One region of the Paraburkholderia sp. SSBN10T genome, then DNA from elsewhere that is predicted to be linked to it. Evidence: predicted binding sites of a transcription regulator. Region 1 holds the regulator's gene; each other region holds the start of a gene.
The links. The regulator HrcA, encoded in region 1, represses chaperone genes, less so after heat shock. The targets are predictions, from matches to a motif close to TTAGCACTCNNNNNNNNNGAGTGCTAA.

Region 1 (4,130 bases):
TTGAGCGCGCCTTGCACGCCGTCGATCAGATTGGCCGAATGCGACAGGCGATTGTGTTCGGCGTTGACCTCTTCCCATTCACCCGGTTGCGGGGCGAGCTTGTCGAGTTCGGCCAATTGCCAGGCGAGACGCTCGCGCTCGAGCTGCAGTTCGCGGTCGCGCGTCCTGGCGGTTTCCACCGCCTGCACCTTGTCGCGCCACGCGCGCCATGCGCGGCTCACGACGGCGGCCTTGTCGACGAGGCCGGCGTGGGTGTCGAACAGCTCGCGCTGCGCGTCCGGGCGCATCAGCAACTGGTGGGCGTGCTGCCCGTGGATATCGACCAGCATTTCCCCGACCTCGCGCAGTTGCGCAAGCGTCGCCGCGGTGCCGTTGATGAAGGCGCGCGAGCGGCCGTTCGCATCCACCACGCGCCGCAGCATGACGGTGTTGCCGTGCGGGTCGGCGCCGTCTGCAGCACCGGCGCCGTTTGAGGCACCCGTGGACCCCGGCGTGGCGAATGCCTGCTCGTCGAGCCACTGGTCGATCTGCGCGTGGGTTTCGAATTCGGCGGTGATGTCCGCGCGAGCTTCGCCGGTGCGCACGACGCCGGCGTCGGCGCGGGCGCCGAGCGCCAGCGCCAGGGCGTCGATCAGGATCGACTTGCCGGCGCCCGTTTCACCCGAAAAAACCGTAAAGCCGCTGTCGAATTCGAGATCGAGCGCGGCGACGATGACGAAGTCGCGTATCGAGAGGTGGCGAAGCATGGAGGTTCTGTGGTGGCTTGGGTTACCGGCTGCGGCCAGGTGCTCGGGATCCGTTCAGGGCTTGATGTCGTCTTCGTGCGACGGGTATTCGTTCCAGTGCAGTTTCTTGCGCAGCGTCGCGTAATGGCTGTGGCCGATCGGGTGCAGCAGCGGCACGGTATGGCGCGAGCGGCGTACTTCGATCGTGTCGGCGTGTTCGAGCGCGGTGAACGACTGCATGTCGAAATTGACGTTCACGTCACGCCCGGAGACGATCTGGATGCTGACCTTCGAGTCGTCCGGCAGCACGATAGGGCGGTTGGACAGCGCGTGCGGCGCAATCGGCACCAGCACGATGCCTTGCAACTGCGGATGCAGGATAGGCCCGGACGACGACAGGGCGTACGCGGTCGAGCCCGTCGGCGTGGCGACGATCAGCCCGTCCGAACGCTGGTTGTACATGAAGCGGCCGTCGACGGCCACGTGCAGTTCCGCCATCCCCGAGAAGCCGCTGCGGTTCACCACTACGTCGTTGAACGCCAGCGCGTGGTAGATCGGATTGCCGTCGCGCATGATGCGCGCTTCCAGCAGCATGCGTTCCTCGCGCTCGAAGTGGCCGCCGAGCATTTGCGGGACGATTTCCTGCATGTCGGAAATCGGGATATCGGTAATAAAGCCGACTCGCCCGTGGTTGATGCCGATCAGCGGCGTGCGGTAGGGCGCAAGCTGACGCCCGATGCCGAGCATCGTGCCGTCGCCACCCAGCACCACAGCCACGTCGGCGCGCGCGCCGATCTCCGCCGGGCGCAAGGCGGGGTATTCGGTCACGCCGATTTCCGCGGCGGTTTCCGCTTCGAACACCACCTCGAAGCCGCGCCTGGCGATGCACGAGGCAAGCGCGGTCAGCGGCTCGCCGATGCCTGGCGTATTGCTGCGCCCGACGAGCGCGACGGTCTTGAACTGGCTGGTAACTTGCATGCCGGCATTACACCATAGGTGGGGGCTGAAAAGAACCGTCCGCGGCCACTTGGGTGGCGGGCGCGGGGCGGGTGAGCGGTACGCCGTCCGGTCAGCGCAGGATTGTCGTTAGAATGGTGAAGTCCTGATGACCGCAAGCAAATTGCGTGGGACTGGAGGCGGCGTAGGCCGTGCCGAACCCGCACTTTCCGCAGTAGCGGGTTTGTGCGAGGCGGTGGGCGGCCCACCCGGTCCGCGCTGCTCGGGTAAGGTGGCCAGAAACGCTAGAATTGTTAGCGCTCGCGGTCGTTGCGTCGTTAGGCTAAAATTTTCCGTCATGCTAGATCCCCGCGCACAAACCCTCCTCAAAACGTTGATCGAGCGCTACATCGCCGAGGGTCAGCCGGTCGGCTCGCGCACGTTGTCGCGCTACTCCGGCCTCGAGCTGAGCCCGGCGACTATCCGCAACGTGATGTCCGACCTGGAGGAGCTGGGGCTCGTCATCAGTCCGCATACCTCGGCGGGCCGGATTCCGACACCCCGTGGGTACCGCCTGTTCGTCGACACGATGCTGACGGTGGAGTCGGCCGCTGACGAAGAAGCCGTCACGCGCACTGTCAAGACCACGCTGCAGGCGGGCGAGCCGCAGAAGATCGTAGCGGCGGCAGCGAGCGTGCTGTCCAACCTGTCGCAGTTTGCCGGCGTGGTGCTGACACCGCGGCGCAGCCACGTGTTCAAGCAGATCGAGTTCATGCGCCTGTCCGACAAGCGCATCCTGCTCATCATCGTTACGCCTGAGGGCGACGTCCAGAACCGCATCATGGCTACCCAGCGCGATTTTTCGCCGTCGCAGCTCGTGGAGGCCTCCAATTACATCAATGCCCACTTCGCCGGTCTGTCGTTCGACGAAGTGCGCCGGCGCCTGCGCGAAGAGATCGACGCATTGCGCGGCGACATGACCACGCTGATGCACGCCGCCGTGACGGCGAGCACCGACGAAGCCGACACCGGCGAGACCGTGCTGATCTCGGGTGAGCGCAACCTGCTCGAAGTCGCCGACCTGTCCTCCGACATGGCGCGGCTGCGCAAGCTGTTTGATGTATTCGACCAAAAGACCAGCCTCCTTCAGTTGCTCGACGTATCGAGTCACGCCCAGGGCGTGCAGATTTTCATTGGCGGCGAATCGAATCTCGTGCCGATCGAAGAAATGAGCGTGGTGACCGCGCCGTATGAAGTGAACGGCAAGATCGTCGGCACGCTCGGCGTGATCGGGCCGACGCGGATGGCCTACAACCGCGTGATTCCGATCGTCGACATTACGGCACGGCTGCTCTCGCTGACGCTCAGCCAGCAGTAAGCGCCGGTTCTCGCGAGCGGCGGCCGGCTAGCCGCCCGCGCTGGCGCGCCGCCGGCGGTGCAAACCGCCCGGCCCGTGCCGCAACGCCATGGCGTCAATGATGCAGGGCGGCGGGGAGCTTGCCAATCGGCCGAATGGCCAGGTATGCGTGGCGGACCGCCCCGCTATAATGGGTTCCACCTGAACCGTTTCCCGGCTGCACGCGGCCAACCCTGTTGCCTATGCGTTTCGATCTAGAGCGGCCTTCGCAGCCCGCCACATCCCATCGTGTTGCGGTCTTGCTGATCAATCTAGGCACGCCGGACGCCCCGACGCCGCGGGCCGTGCGCCGCTATCTGGCGCAGTTTCTGTCCGACCCGCGGGTGGTCGAGATTCCGGCCGTCATCTGGCAGGTGATCCTGCGGCTTTTGATCCTGCCGTCGCGCGGTCTCTCGTCGGCGAAGAAATATGCCGCGGTGTGGACGCCGGAGGGGTCGCCCTTGCGCGTGTTCACGGAGAAGCAGGTGGAAGGGCTGAGGCATCTGCTGCAGGTGAACGACTACACGGTGATCGTCGAGTACGCCATGCGCTACGGCATGCCGGGCATCCCGGCCATGCTGAACCAGTTGAAGCTGGCCGGCGCCGAGCGTGTGCTGCTGGTGCCGATGTACCCGCAATACTCGTCGTCCACCACGGCGACGGCCTTCGACGACGCTTTTTCCGCGCTCAAGCGCATGCGCAACCAGCCGGAAATCCGCACCATCCGCCAATACGCCGACCATCCCGCCTATATCGCGGCGCTGGCCGCGCAAGTGCACCATTACTGGCACACGCACGGCCGCCCGGACTTCGCGGCCGGCGATAAGCTGGTGCTGAGTTTCCACGGCGTACCCAAGCGCACGCTCGATCTGGGCGATCCGTACCACGACCAGTGCCAGCAAACCGGCGCGCTGCTGATGCAGGCGCTCGAGCTGACGCCGGTGGAGTGCCGTGTCACGTTCCAGTCGCGCTTCGGCAAGGCCGAGTGGCTGCAGCCTTACACTGCGCCGACACTGAAGGAGCTCGGCGCGGCGGGTGTGCGCCGTGCGGATGTGTTTTGTCCGGGTTTTACT
Region 2 (4,130 bases), on a different contig from region 1:
GGTGTAGGCAATCGGGAACAGCAATGCGCCGTTGTTCGCCTCCATCTCGATCAGCGCGCGGCCGGTCACGACGCAGGTCTCGCGCCCCACCGGCAACACCTCCTGCGACTGGATCTCGATCTGCCGATAGCGCCGACGCCCCGCGGTGATCCCGTCGATGAACTGCTGCTTCGTTTCGCGTTTGCCATTCGTATGGACATAGCTCACGTTGTCGGAGAGCAGCGAATCGAGCAACGGCCCATTACCGTCGACCATCGCGCGAAAGCGGTCGCGCTCCAGTCCACGAATCGCTTCGATCACTTTTGCGGCCATTGCTCAGTCCCTTTAGCTCGACGGGCCGACAGCGGCCACGGTCGTCAGAAGTTATATTGCAAATATAGCTGGCTGAAATTTATACCAGGATTCGGCTCTTTGATACCGCCGTTGGATACATGCTGAAACCGGTAGCCGGCCAGATACTGTTGACGGCTGCCGAACGCCACGCCGACGCCGGCCATTTCGGCGAACTGAAACGTGGTGGCAAGTGTAAAGGTCGAAGATATGCGCGGGTTGGTCAGCAACCGGACACCACCACCGACCTCCACAAACGGACGGATTGCGCCCGAGTCTTTGATGAACCGAATCACCGGGGTCACGCCGAATTCGCCGATGTTTTCATGAACGTTGCCCTCGTCCGTATGCCACCAGGCGGCGTGGGCCTCGCCGATCAGTGCGAAATGCCAGTCACCGATATGCCACCAGGTCAGATCCGGGTCCCAGACGAGGCCTAGATCGGTTTTCTTCACATGATGGTCGCCTACACCGAGCGCGAGTTGCACACCGAATTCGTCGGCGCGGACCGCAGCGCCGGGGCCAAGCAGCATTGCGGCAAGCACGCAACCCAGCGTGACGTGCAGCGCCCGGCGGCGCCAAGCATTGTTTTTCTTGTTCATCGAACACCCGTTTGACCAGGTTGAACGTGGGCGACGCGCCGGCAATGCGCCCCGTTATTGGGGGCCGCAAGAGCAATGAATCATAAGAAGAAAGCCGGAATTCGTCAGATTATTATGCCGAATGGTAGAAAATCGGCGATTCCTCGCAATCAATCGCACATTTATAGCAGATCCTACGCCCATCCCACTGATGCTGCATCTGGCGTATGATGCTATTGAAAAGCAAATTTTGATAGCCAGACGGGAACCAGGATACCCCCACGCGCTCTAAGTATTAGCACTCGGTAATTCAGAGTGCTAACATCCACGCTGGAGTCGAAATCTGACTGAGCTTTTGGGCTCATTCCAAAGGAGTTTTATACGTGAGCAACGCAATGACCCTTCCGAGTACTCTGAGCCAGCCGTCGGCTAAGGCCGCTTCGGCAGGTGCACTGGCGCTCTCGCATTCTTCGCTGCTGCCCGGTCAACTGGGCAATATCGACGCCTACATCCAGGCCGTAAACCGGATTCCGATGCTGACGCCGGCGGAAGAACGCCAGTTCGCCACCGAATTTCGCGAGCATGCCAATCTGGAGTCGGCGCGCCGCCTCGTGCTGTCGCACCTGCGGCTGGTAGTGTCGATCGCGCGCAACTATCTGGGCTATGGCCTGCCCCATGCCGACCTGATACAGGAAGGCAATATCGGCCTGATGAAGGCCGTGAAGCGCTTCGATCCGGAGCAAAACGTGCGTCTGGTGTCGTACGCCATGCACTGGATCAAGGCCGAAATTCACGAGTACATCCTGTGCAACTGGCGCATGGTGAAGGTCGCCACCACCAAGGCGCAGCGCAAGCTGTTCTTCAACCTGCGCAGTCACAAGCAAGGCTTGCAGGCATTCACTCCGGAAGAGATCGACGGTCTCGCCAAGGAGCTGAACGTCAAGCGCGAGGAAGTGTCCGAGATGGAAACGCGTCTGTCCGGCGGCGATATCGCGCTGGAAGGGCAAGTGGAAGACGGCGAGGAATCGTACGCGCCGATCGCCTATCTGGCCGATTCGCATAGCGAACCGACCGCCGTGCTGGCCGCACGCCAGCGCGACAAGCTGCACAGCGACGGCATTGCCAGCGCCCTCGAAGCGCTCGACGCACGCAGCCGCCGGATTATCGAAGCCCGCTGGTTGCAGGTGGAAGATGACGGCTCGGGCGGTTCGACGCTGCACGACCTAGCAGACGAATTCGGCGTCTCGGCCGAGCGCATCCGCCAGATCGAAGCGAGTGCCATGAAAAAAATGCGTAGCGCATTGAACGATTACTCGTAACACACCGGCCCTCAGAGGCCCGTTGCGCCCCTGTCAGGCATCAGCCCTGCCCTCGTAAGACGGCAGGGCTTTTTCATTTCCGCCCCGCAAACCCCACCCCATTTCCTTGACGTATCGCAAGCTTGCTTGTATTAGTTAGATCGACGGCATGCTTACGCGACCCAATGCCACAGTCGCGAACTTCCTCGCTGCCAGCCCCCTATCTTAATATCGTTATGCACTCGCCAAGCCGCCTGCGCGGCTTGAATCCGACCGGATAAACCGGTGTGAAGTCGTCTATCGACCGATCATGACCATAACGTTACACGACAGGAATCCGCCTCGCCCCGCCCTGCGTGCGCGACTCGCCGGCTGGGTACGCGGCCCCACTTTCGGGCGGGATATCGCCATCGTGCTTGCCATCAAATTTGCACTCCTGATGGTGCTCAAGTACGCATTCTTCAATCATCCGGCGGCGCAGGACATGTCCATGCCGCCCGCACTCGTCGCACAGGCACTGCTCTCGGCGCCTGCCTCGCATCCGTCTCAAGGTGATCAACATGCCCGTTAGCGAAGTCGTCGACCTCTCGCGCCTCCAGTTTGCCGTGACGGCGCTTTATCACTTTCTGTTCGTCCCGCTTACGCTCGGCCTGTCCTGGCTGCTCGTCATCATGGAATCCGTCTATGTGATGACCGGCAAGCAGATCTATAAGGACATGACGCAGTTCTGGGGCAAGCTGTTCGGCATCAACTTCGCCATGGGCGTCACGACCGGCCTCACGCTGGAGTTCCAGTTCGGCACCAACTGGTCGTACTACTCGCATTACGTCGGCGATATCTTCGGCGTGCCGCTCGCCGTCGAAGGGCTGATGGCGTTCTTCCTCGAATCGACCTTCGTCGGCCTGTTCTTCTTCGGCTGGAACCGCCTGTCACGGGTGCAACATCTGATCGTCACCTTCCTCGTGGCACTGGGCTCGAACCTGTCAGCGTTGTGGATTCTGGTGGCCAACGGCTGGATGAACAATCCGGTCGGTGCCGAATTCAACTACGAAACCATGCGGATGGAACTGTCGAGTATCTTCGCGGTGCTGTTCAACCCGGTTGCACAGGTGAAGTTCGTGCACACGGTGTCGGCCGGCTATGTGACGGCATCGATGTTCGTACTCGGCATCTCGTCGTGGTATCTGCTCAAGCGCCGCGACACGGAATTCGCGCTGCGCTCGTTTGCGATTGCCGCGGGCTTTGGCCTCGCATCGACGATCTGCGTGATCGTGCTGGGCGACGAATCCGGCTACCGCACCGGTGAAGTTCAGCAGGTCAAGCTCGCCGCGATCGAATCGGAATGGGAAACGGCGCCGGCGCCCGCCCCGTTCACGATCTTCGGCATTCCGAACCAGAAAGAAGAACGCACCGACTACGCGATCCGGATTCCATACGCGCTCGGCATCATCGCGACGCGTTCGCTTGATGAGCCGGTGCTGGGTCTGAAGGATCTGATTGCGCAGAACCAATTGCGCATCAAGGACGGCATGATCGCGTACGGCGCGCTGCAGCAGCTCAAGCAGGGCAATGCCACCGACGACGCCAAGGTGGCCTTCGCACTCCATAAGGACAATCTCGGCTACGCCCTGATGCTCAAGCAGTTCACCGCCAACGTCACCGACGCCACGCCTGACCAGATCGCCCAGGCGGCCAAGAAGACCATTCCGCCCGTGTTGCCGGTGTTCTTCTCGTTCCGCATGATGGTGGGGCTCGGCATCCTGTTCCTTGCGACCTTCGTGCTCGCGTTCTGGTTCTGCGCGCAGCGTTCGCTGCTGCTCGACAAGCGCCGCTGGTTCCTGCGCTGGGCGGTGTGGGCGATACCGTTGCCGTGGATTGCGGCCGAATTCGGCTGGATCGTCGCCGAGCTGGGGCGTCAACC
Region 3 (4,130 bases), on a different contig from region 1:
CGACATAGTCCTCCGCGTCGATGTCGTAGCCGGACGGCTCCCAGCGGATCGCCAGCAACACCAGCAGCGAAGTCAGCGGCGCAACCGCGATCACCCAGAACACTTTCGTGCCGAGCGCAGCCGCCAGAACCGGAAACAGAAACAGCGACACCGTCGAAGCCGAGCGCACCAGGGTCTGGTTGAGACCCACGCCAATGCCGCGAATGGAGGTCGGATAGCTGAGAGAGGCGTAGGTCATCGAGTGCGATCCTGGCCCGAAACCTTGCCCGAACAGATAGCCGCCGAGCAGCAGGATAGCCAGCACCACGAGCAGGCCGCTGCCGGGTTTGCCGATCAAGGCGAGCCCGATCAGCGATGCGAATTGCAGCGAATGCCCCAGCACCGTCATCTTCCATGCTCCGACGGTGGGCGCGGTGCGCACGCCGATCAATCCGCCGACAAAAGCGAACGCCAGATTCAGCGTCAGCGCCGCGACGATCGTCGTGAGCGGGCCTTGATGAAAGAAGCTGGCAATGATCACCGGCAAGCCGAAGATGATCGCGTTATAGCCGAACGACGATGCTGCACCGATCGTAGCAGCGAGAATCGTGCGGCTGCGGTAGGTCCGGTTGAACAGCACGCCGTAGTTGCGCCACGACGCGGCGCGCGGCGCCTTCGTCAGCGTCGCGCTGCGCTCGACCACCGCATCCACGCCATACGAGCGCTTGAGGATGCGCGCGGCCTCGTCCAGATCGCCCTGATTCGCGGCCCAAACCGGCGACTCGCTAATGTAGCGGCTGCGCACGAGAATAATCACGATGGCGGGCACCGCGCCGAATGCGAGCGTCAGACGCCACAGCCAGCCCAGTTGATGTTCGGGCAGGATCGCATACAACCCGAGAATCAACAGATAGCAGGTGCTGGTGGCGGCATACCACGCCGGGCACCAGGCGGCCACGCTGGCCGCCTTGTTGCCCTTGCCTGCCACGCGCGAAAATTCGGCCAGAAAGGCCATAGCCACCGGCAAATCGAGGCCGACACCGAAACCCATCAGAAAACGCGCCCCACCCAGAACCCACGCGTTGGGCGCCAGGCCCGCAGCGATGGCCGCGACCACGAAGAACAGCATGTCGGCCATGAACACACGATAACGGCCAATCCGGTCGGTCAGGTAGCCGCCGAACAGTGCGCCGAGAATGGCGCCAAACGTGATCGCCGACGAAACGAAACCCACCTGTACCGGCGAAAGCGAGAACTGGCGCGCAATGTCCTTGATGCCATAAGCGAGCGAAGTCAGATCATAGGCATCGAGAAAAACCCCGCCGAGAGCGATGGCAATCACGATGCGTGCGTTGCTCCCTTTCGCAGCCCCTGCGCTGACGATGCGCGAGACGTCCTGGGCGGAGTGGATGACGGCGGGACGTGAAGCACTTCCCGCCTCTACTGGCGTGTCGACGCTAGTCGACGGAAAAGCAACGGTAGACATGATGTCGGAGTTCGCACGAGTAGCTGAAGCGTTGCATGGTAGCCATGCACGGTGCATCGGCAAAACGAGGAATTGATATATGCAAATCTGCGTTTTCCCGTGCGCCGGGCAAACCGGTTGCCCCCGCAATTTTCCAGGGCGTCCCATAACCTAAACAGCAAAACGCGGATAAGCATTTGAGGATTCGTTATTGGAGCGCTCCGTTGCCCGTTCTTATACTCGATCACGGTCAGCACTCGCCAGCGAAGAGTGCCAAAACTCCACTGCAGGAATATCTAAATGAGCCTACGTCCTTTGCATGATCGTGTGATCGTCAAGCGTCTCGATCAGGAGACGAAAACCGCCTCGGGCATCGTGATTCCCGAGAGCGCTGCCGAAAAACCCGACCAGGGTGAAGTCCTCGCCGTCGGTCCGGGCAAGCGCGATAGCGACGGCAAGCGCATCGAACCGGATCTGCAGGTCGGCGAGCGCGTGCTGTTCGGCAAATACGCGGGTCAGCAGGTCAAGGTCGACGGCACCGACCTGCTCGTGCTGCGCGAAGAAGACATTGTCGCAGTCGTCCACCAATAACGGAGCAAAGCAAATGGCAGCCAAAGAAATCGTCTTTAGCGACAGCGCACGTTCGAAACTGGTCGAAGGTGTGAACATCCTCGCGAACGCCGTGAAGGTCACGCTGGGTCCGAAGGGCCGCAATGTGGTGCTGGAGCGCTCGTTCGGCTCACCGGTCGTGACCAAGGACGGCGTGTCGGTCGCCAAGGAAATCGAGCTGGCCGACAAGTTGCAGAACATCGGCGCACAACTGGTCAAAGAGGTGGCCTCGCGCACCAGCGACGCCGCCGGCGACGGCACGACGACCGCCACCGTGCTCGCTCAGGCGATCGTCCGTGAGGGTCAGAAATACGTCGCGGCGGGCCTGAACCCGCTGGATCTGAAACGCGGCATCGACAAGGCGGTGAGCGCCGCTATCGACGAGCTGAAGAAAATCAGCAAGCCGACCACCACCAGCAAGGAGATCGCCCAGGTGGCGACGATCTCCGCCAACGGCGAGGAATCGATCGGCCAGCGCATCGCCGAGGCGATCGACCGCGTCGGCAAGGAAGGCGTGATTACCGTCGAAGACGGCAAGTCGCTCGCCGATGAACTCGAAGTGGTCGAGGGTCTGCAGTTCGATCGCGGCTACCTGTCGCCGTATTTCATCAACAACCCGGACAAGCAGGTCGCTGTTCTCGACAATCCGTTCATCCTGCTGCACGACAAGAAGATCTCGAACATTCGCGATCTGCTGCCGGTCCTCGAGCAGGTTGCCAAGGCGGGCCGCCCGCTGCTGATCATCGCCGAGGACGTGGAAGGCGAAGCGCTCGCAACGCTGGTGGTGAACAACATCCGCGGCATTCTGAAGACGGTCGCGGTCAAGGCGCCCGGCTTCGGAGACCGCCGCAAGGCGCTGCTCGAAGACATCGCGATTCTGACCGGTGGCCAGGTGATTGCCGAGGAAACCGGCCTCACGCTCGAAAAGGCGACGCTGGCCGAGCTGGGCCAGGCGAAGCGCATCGAAGTGGGCAAGGAGAATACCACGGTGATCGACGGCGGCGGCGACCCGCAAACCATCGAAGCGCGTGTAAAGCAGATTCGCGTGCAGATCGAAGAAGCCACCTCCGATTACGACCGCGAAAAGCTCCAGGAGCGCGTCGCCAAGCTGGCAGGCGGCGTGGCGGTGATCAAGGTGGGCGGCGCCACCGAGATCGAGGTCAAGGAAAAGAAGGACCGCGTCGACGATGCGCTGCATGCAACCCGCGCGGCCGTCGAAGAAGGCATCGTGCCGGGTGGCGGCGTGGCGCTGATTCGCGTGCGCAACGCGATCGCCGAACTGAAAGGTAGCAATCCCGATCAGGATGCCGGCGTGAAGATCGTCTTGCGTGCGCTTGAAGAGCCGCTTCGCCAGATCGTCTCCAATGCCGGCGAGGAAGCCAGCGTCGTGGTCGCGCAGGTCTCGCAGGGCAGCGGCAACTTCGGCTACAACGCGCAGACCGGTGAATACGGCGATCTGGTCGAATCGGGGGTGCTCGATCCGACCAAGGTCACTCGCACCGCGCTGCAAAACGCGGCTTCGGTGGCAGGTCTATTGCTGACCACCGATGCGACCGTGCACGAAGCGCCGAAGGATGCCGCACCGGCGGCGCCGGCGGGCGGTCCGGTTGCGGGCGGCCCAGGCTTCGACTTCTAGGATTCCTGATATCGCGGCGGTACGCCTCTGGCGCCTGCGACAAGCGTCGCAAGACGTCAGAGGCAGTTACGTCTAAACGGTTTCGGCGGTCTTGTGCCGAAAACTCGCCGCTGCATGTCGCCCGGGCAACTGGTCACCCGCGCCGAACAGCTTGTTGCGCAGCGTACCGTCGCCGTAAGCGGTCTTGTACAGCCCGCGGTTTTGCAACTCGGGCACCACCAGATCGATGAAGTCCTCGTAGCTCTCGGGCACGACCGTGCGGCTGAGATTGAAACCGTCGACGCCGGTTTCCTCGACCCACGCCTGCAGTTCGTCCGCCACCTGGGCCGCGCTGCCGACAATGGCCGGATAGCGCCCGCCCAGTTCGAACATCTCGAGCAGCTTGCGACGGGTCCAGCCGTGCTGCTTCGCCGTGCGCGTTGCCGATTCGATGGCGTTGGT
Region 4 (4,130 bases), on a different contig from region 1:
CCAGCGACCTCGGTTTTACCAAGGACGACCGGCATGAGAACATCCGCCGGGTCGCCCACGTAGCCCAGTTGATGAACGACGCGGGGCTGATCGTGATTACCGCGCTGATCTCGCCAATGGACGAAGACCGCGCCATGGCGCGTGAGATCATCGGGCACGATAGGTTTGTCGAAACCTATCTCGCGGCCTCGGTGGACGACTGCGCACAGCGTGATCCGAAAGGCCTCTACGCCAAGGCACGAGCAGGCGCGATCGCTGCGTTCACCGGCGTGTCGGCGCCGTACGAGCCGCCCACCCACCCGGATCTGTATGTAGATACGGCCAATCAGAGCAAAGAGGCGAGCGTGTCGAGCGTCTTCGATTACTTGCGCGAGACGGTTTTGATGAAGTAGGCCCAAACGCCTATTAGTGCCCATTAGCGTGTCCAGCCTCGCGCCGGCGCTGAAATGCAAAAAACCCGCATCGCTGCGGGTTTTCTTTTTTGGGAAGTACGCCTCGCAGCGCGCTTCCCCATGCGTTTCGCCTGAAGCCCCGCGAGCGAGGCTTCTTCGAAATTACATGTCCATGCCCATGCCGCCCATGCCGCCGGGCATGCCGCCAGGCATCGGAGCGTCTTCCTTCGGCAGTTCGCAAACAGCTGCGTCGGTCGTCAGCAGGAGACCTGCCACCGATGCTGCGTTTTGCAGTGCCGTGCGCGTGACCTTCGTCGGGTCCACGACACCTGCGTCAACCAGGTCGACGTACTCGCCGGTTGCTGCGTTGTAGCCGAAGTTGCCCTTGCCTGCTGCAACTGCTGCCACCACGACGCTGGCTTCTTCGCCACCGTTCGTGACGATCTGGCGCAGCGGCTCTTCCATTGCGCGCAGAACGATCTTGATACCTGCGTCTTGATCGGCGTTAGCGCCCTTCAGACCAGCGATTGCCGTGCGAGCGCGGATCAGTGCAACACCGCCGCCAGCCACGATGCCTTCTTCCACAGCTGCGCGCGTTGCGTGCAGTGCGTCTTCGACACGTGCCTTCTTTTCCTTCATTTCGACTTCGGTCGCAGCGCCGACCTTGATCACTGCAACACCGCCGGCCAGCTTGGCCACGCGCTCTTGCAGCTTTTCACGGTCGTAGTCCGACGTTGCTTCTTCGATTTGCGTGCGAACCTGCTTCACACGTGCTTCGATGTTGGCAGCTTCGCCAGCGCCGTCGATGATCGTGGTGTTTTCCTTGCCCACTTCGATGCGCTTCGCCTGGCCCAGTTCAGCCAGCGTTGCCTTTTCGAGCGTCAGGCCGGTTTCTTCAGCGATAACCTGGCCGCCGGTCAGGATCGCGATGTCTTCCAGCATGGCCTTACGACGATCGCCGAAGCCAGGAGCCTTGACAGCAACCGTCTTCAGGATGCCGCGGATGTTGTTCACAACCAGCGTAGCCAGCGCTTCGCCTTCGACGTCTTCTGCGATGATCAGCAGCGGACGGCCAGCCTTGGCGACCTGTTCCAGGACCGGGAGGAGGTCACGAATGTTCGACACCTTCTTGTCGTGCAGCAGCACGAACGGGTTGTCGAGCACAGCAACTTGCTTGTCCGGGTTGTTGATGAAGTACGGCGACAGGTAGCCGCGGTCGAACTGCATGCCTTCAACCACGTCCAGTTCGTCTTGCAGCGACTTGCCGTCTTCGACGGTGATGACGCCTTCCTTGCCGACCTTGTCCATCGCTTCAGCGATACGGTCGCCGATCGACGAATCGCTGTTCGCCGAGATCGCGCCGACTTGAGCGATTTCCTTGTTGGTCGTGCAGGGCTTGCTGATCTTGCGCAGTTCTTCGATCGCTGCGCCGACAGCCTTGTCGATGCCGCGCTTCAGGTCCATCGGGTTCATGCCCGATGCGACGTACTTCATGCCTTCGCGGACGATGGATTGCGCGAGAACCGTTGCGGTCGTCGTGCCGTCGCCTGCGTTGTCGCTGGTCTTGGAAGCCACTTCCTTGACCATTTGTGCGCCCATGTTCTGGAGCTTGTCTTTCAGTTCGATCTCTTTTGCGACCGACACACCGTCCTTGGTGACCGTCGGGCCGCCGAAGCTGCGTTCCAGGACAACGTTGCGGCCCTTCGGACCCAGCGTGACCTTCACAGCGTTCGCGAGAATGTTCACGCCTTCGACCATCTTGGCACGGGCGGAATCACCGAATACGACGTCTTTAGCTGCCATCTTCCAACTCCTTGAATTCTCTGGGATATGACCGGGAAAGTAGCGCTTTGCGCTTACTTCTGCACCACGGCCATGATGTCTTCTTCGCGCATTACGAGCAGTTCGTTGCCGTCGACCTTGACGGTCTGGCCAGCGTACTTGCCGAACAGGACGCGGTCACCGACCTTCACGTCGAGGGCGATTTGTGCGCCCTTGTCGTCGCGCTTGCCCGGGCCGACTGCCAGAATTTCGCCTTGATCCGGCTTTTCTGCTGCGGCTTCGGGGATCACGATGCCCGACGCGGTCTTGGTTTCTTGATCCAGACGTTTGACGATCACGCGATCATGCAAAGGACGAAGGTTCATACATACTCCTCTCTTGATTGAGACTGAAGAACGCTGAGAAAACCCGGCTGGACAAGCCAACCGGCGATGTTGTTAGCACTCTCGTGCAGCGAGTGCTAATTATATGGACGGGCGGTGACAAATTCAAGAAGGAAGGGAGGGGGAAATTTTTACGGGGGGGTCGGTGTCGAGTCTCGAGATTCACCTGACTTTGAACTTTGTTCACATAAGTCTGAACTGCTGAGCCGCGTCCAACCATCAACCCGGCGGGAAATTTCCATCAGAAACAATGAATTGGAGTCGAATCCGGGGTCAACTGCGTTGCACGCAAAGTTCGATGATACGCCCGATCTGACGGCGTTCGTTCGTGCGTTCTAGCGGCTCTCGATACCCAGGGAAAGCCCCTATGCCATGACTTGGCTCGGTAGCGTCGTCGCTGAAATACGTCGGTTGAAAACAGCAGCCAGATGGAGGAATACGGGCTGACGCTCGGGGATCTTGAAGGGGAGCGTCAACGGCGCACGGCACGAGTACGGCCTGCGTATCCTACGCGATTCAGGAGCCGTCACATGTCGACTGCGCCGACGTTTTGCCCTGCCATCCATCAATCTCAGGCATTGCGCCAACTCCTCGTAGCCATGCATGATCGGCAAGCGCGAGCATTTCACGGTCGCCCAGGCTGTCGCCGTACGCATACAGCACTTCTGGCGAATCGTCGGCGAACCAGTGTTGCAGCCGCCGCACTTTCTCCACTCCCCAACAGTTCGGTGAGGCGAAGCAGCCAGAGAACCGGTCGTCGCGAAATTCGAGTTCCGTCGCGAGAACCGCGTCGAAACCCGCGCCCGCGGCCCAATGCCGAAGATAGAGCGCGGGAGACGCGCTGACCAGCACAAGCCGGTGGCCACGGCGCTTATGCTCCTGGATCCGCTCGGCCATTTCGGGGCGGATCCGGTTCGGCAGCCGGCGAGCGGCATAATGCTGCGCTGCCTCCTCAAGTTCGCGCTGAGTCATGCCGCCAATCGTCGCGGCAAGGAAACGTGCCTTGGCGGAGCCTCGATCGCAAACGCCAGCCAGCAGGCCAATGAGCCATGGCGATGCGTGCATGACCCCAACGGCGAACCAGCCGCGACCGACCGCGTAAGCCACGAAGTCACGCAGACTGTCCGACGTGGTGATGGTGCCGTCGAAATCGAAGGCAGCGATAATTTGATTGCTCTGCATTGCCTGGTTAGTAGCAGTCAGCGCCGCAGCCAGCCAAGGGCGATCGGCCGCGTGAATAGTTTGGAGTACCCCACAACCGCCCATCGCGTCACCGCGCTACCCGCGAGCGGAAGGTCCACCTTGCCGGCGGCCATCGACGCGCGAATAGCTGCTTCGCATCGAGCGCCGATCTTTTCGGCTTCGTTTGCTCCAGACGAAAATCGCTCGCTGCTGCTTTCAAGTCCAGCAACAGGAAGTCCAGTACTTTTGCAAGGATTGACACGCTAGCGAAATGAGGCAAGAAAATCAACTCTTCACGCCAGCCCGGTCTCATCGCCACATCGGGCTCAGGCCGCCCGGATGATATCGAGCCGGCTCTTATAACTGTGGGCTAGGCGTGCTCTCCGCGGCG

Region 2: rpoH (RNA polymerase sigma factor RpoH) is a predicted target of HrcA. The motif match lies at 1,207-1,233, and genes of this name have one in related genera.
Region 3: AC1ECK_RS18945 (co-chaperone GroES) is a predicted target of HrcA. The motif match lies at 1,695-1,721, and genes of this name have one in related genera.
Region 4: groES (co-chaperone GroES) is a predicted target of HrcA. The motif match lies at 2,612-2,638, and genes of this name have one in related genera.

Annotation. Positions count from the first base shown of each region.
Region 1 covers NZ_JBWQQI010000012.1:204,075-208,204, forward strand. Annotated here, with positions in the region: gene recN (DNA repair protein RecN) at 1-746, opposite strand, end outside; gene AC1ECK_RS19985 (NAD kinase) at 801-1,703, opposite strand; gene hrcA (heat-inducible transcriptional repressor HrcA) at 2,020-3,039, shown strand; gene hemH (ferrochelatase) at 3,261-4,130, shown strand, end outside.
Region 2 covers NZ_JBWQQI010000018.1:110,440-114,569, reverse strand. Annotated here, with positions in the region: gene AC1ECK_RS25395 (nuclear transport factor 2 family protein) at 1-312, opposite strand, end outside; gene AC1ECK_RS25390 (acyloxyacyl hydrolase) at 357-932, opposite strand; gene rpoH (RNA polymerase sigma factor RpoH) at 1,295-2,230, shown strand; gene cydP (cytochrome oxidase putative small subunit CydP) at 2,520-2,780, shown strand; gene AC1ECK_RS25375 (cytochrome ubiquinol oxidase subunit I) at 2,770-4,130, shown strand, end outside.
Region 3 covers NZ_JBWQQI010000011.1:217,802-221,931, reverse strand. Annotated here, with positions in the region: gene AC1ECK_RS18950 (MFS transporter) at 1-1,465, opposite strand, end outside; gene AC1ECK_RS18945 (co-chaperone GroES) at 1,745-2,035, shown strand; gene groL (chaperonin GroEL) at 2,049-3,689, shown strand; gene AC1ECK_RS18935 (LLM class flavin-dependent oxidoreductase) at 3,762-4,130, opposite strand, start outside.
Region 4 covers NZ_JBWQQI010000005.1:207,531-211,660, forward strand. Annotated here, with positions in the region: gene cysC (adenylyl-sulfate kinase) at 1-392, shown strand, start outside; gene groL (chaperonin GroEL) at 555-2,195, opposite strand; gene groES (co-chaperone GroES) at 2,249-2,539, opposite strand; gene AC1ECK_RS10070 (HAD-IB family hydrolase) at 3,074-3,739, opposite strand; gene AC1ECK_RS10075 (response regulator) at 4,097-4,130, opposite strand, start outside.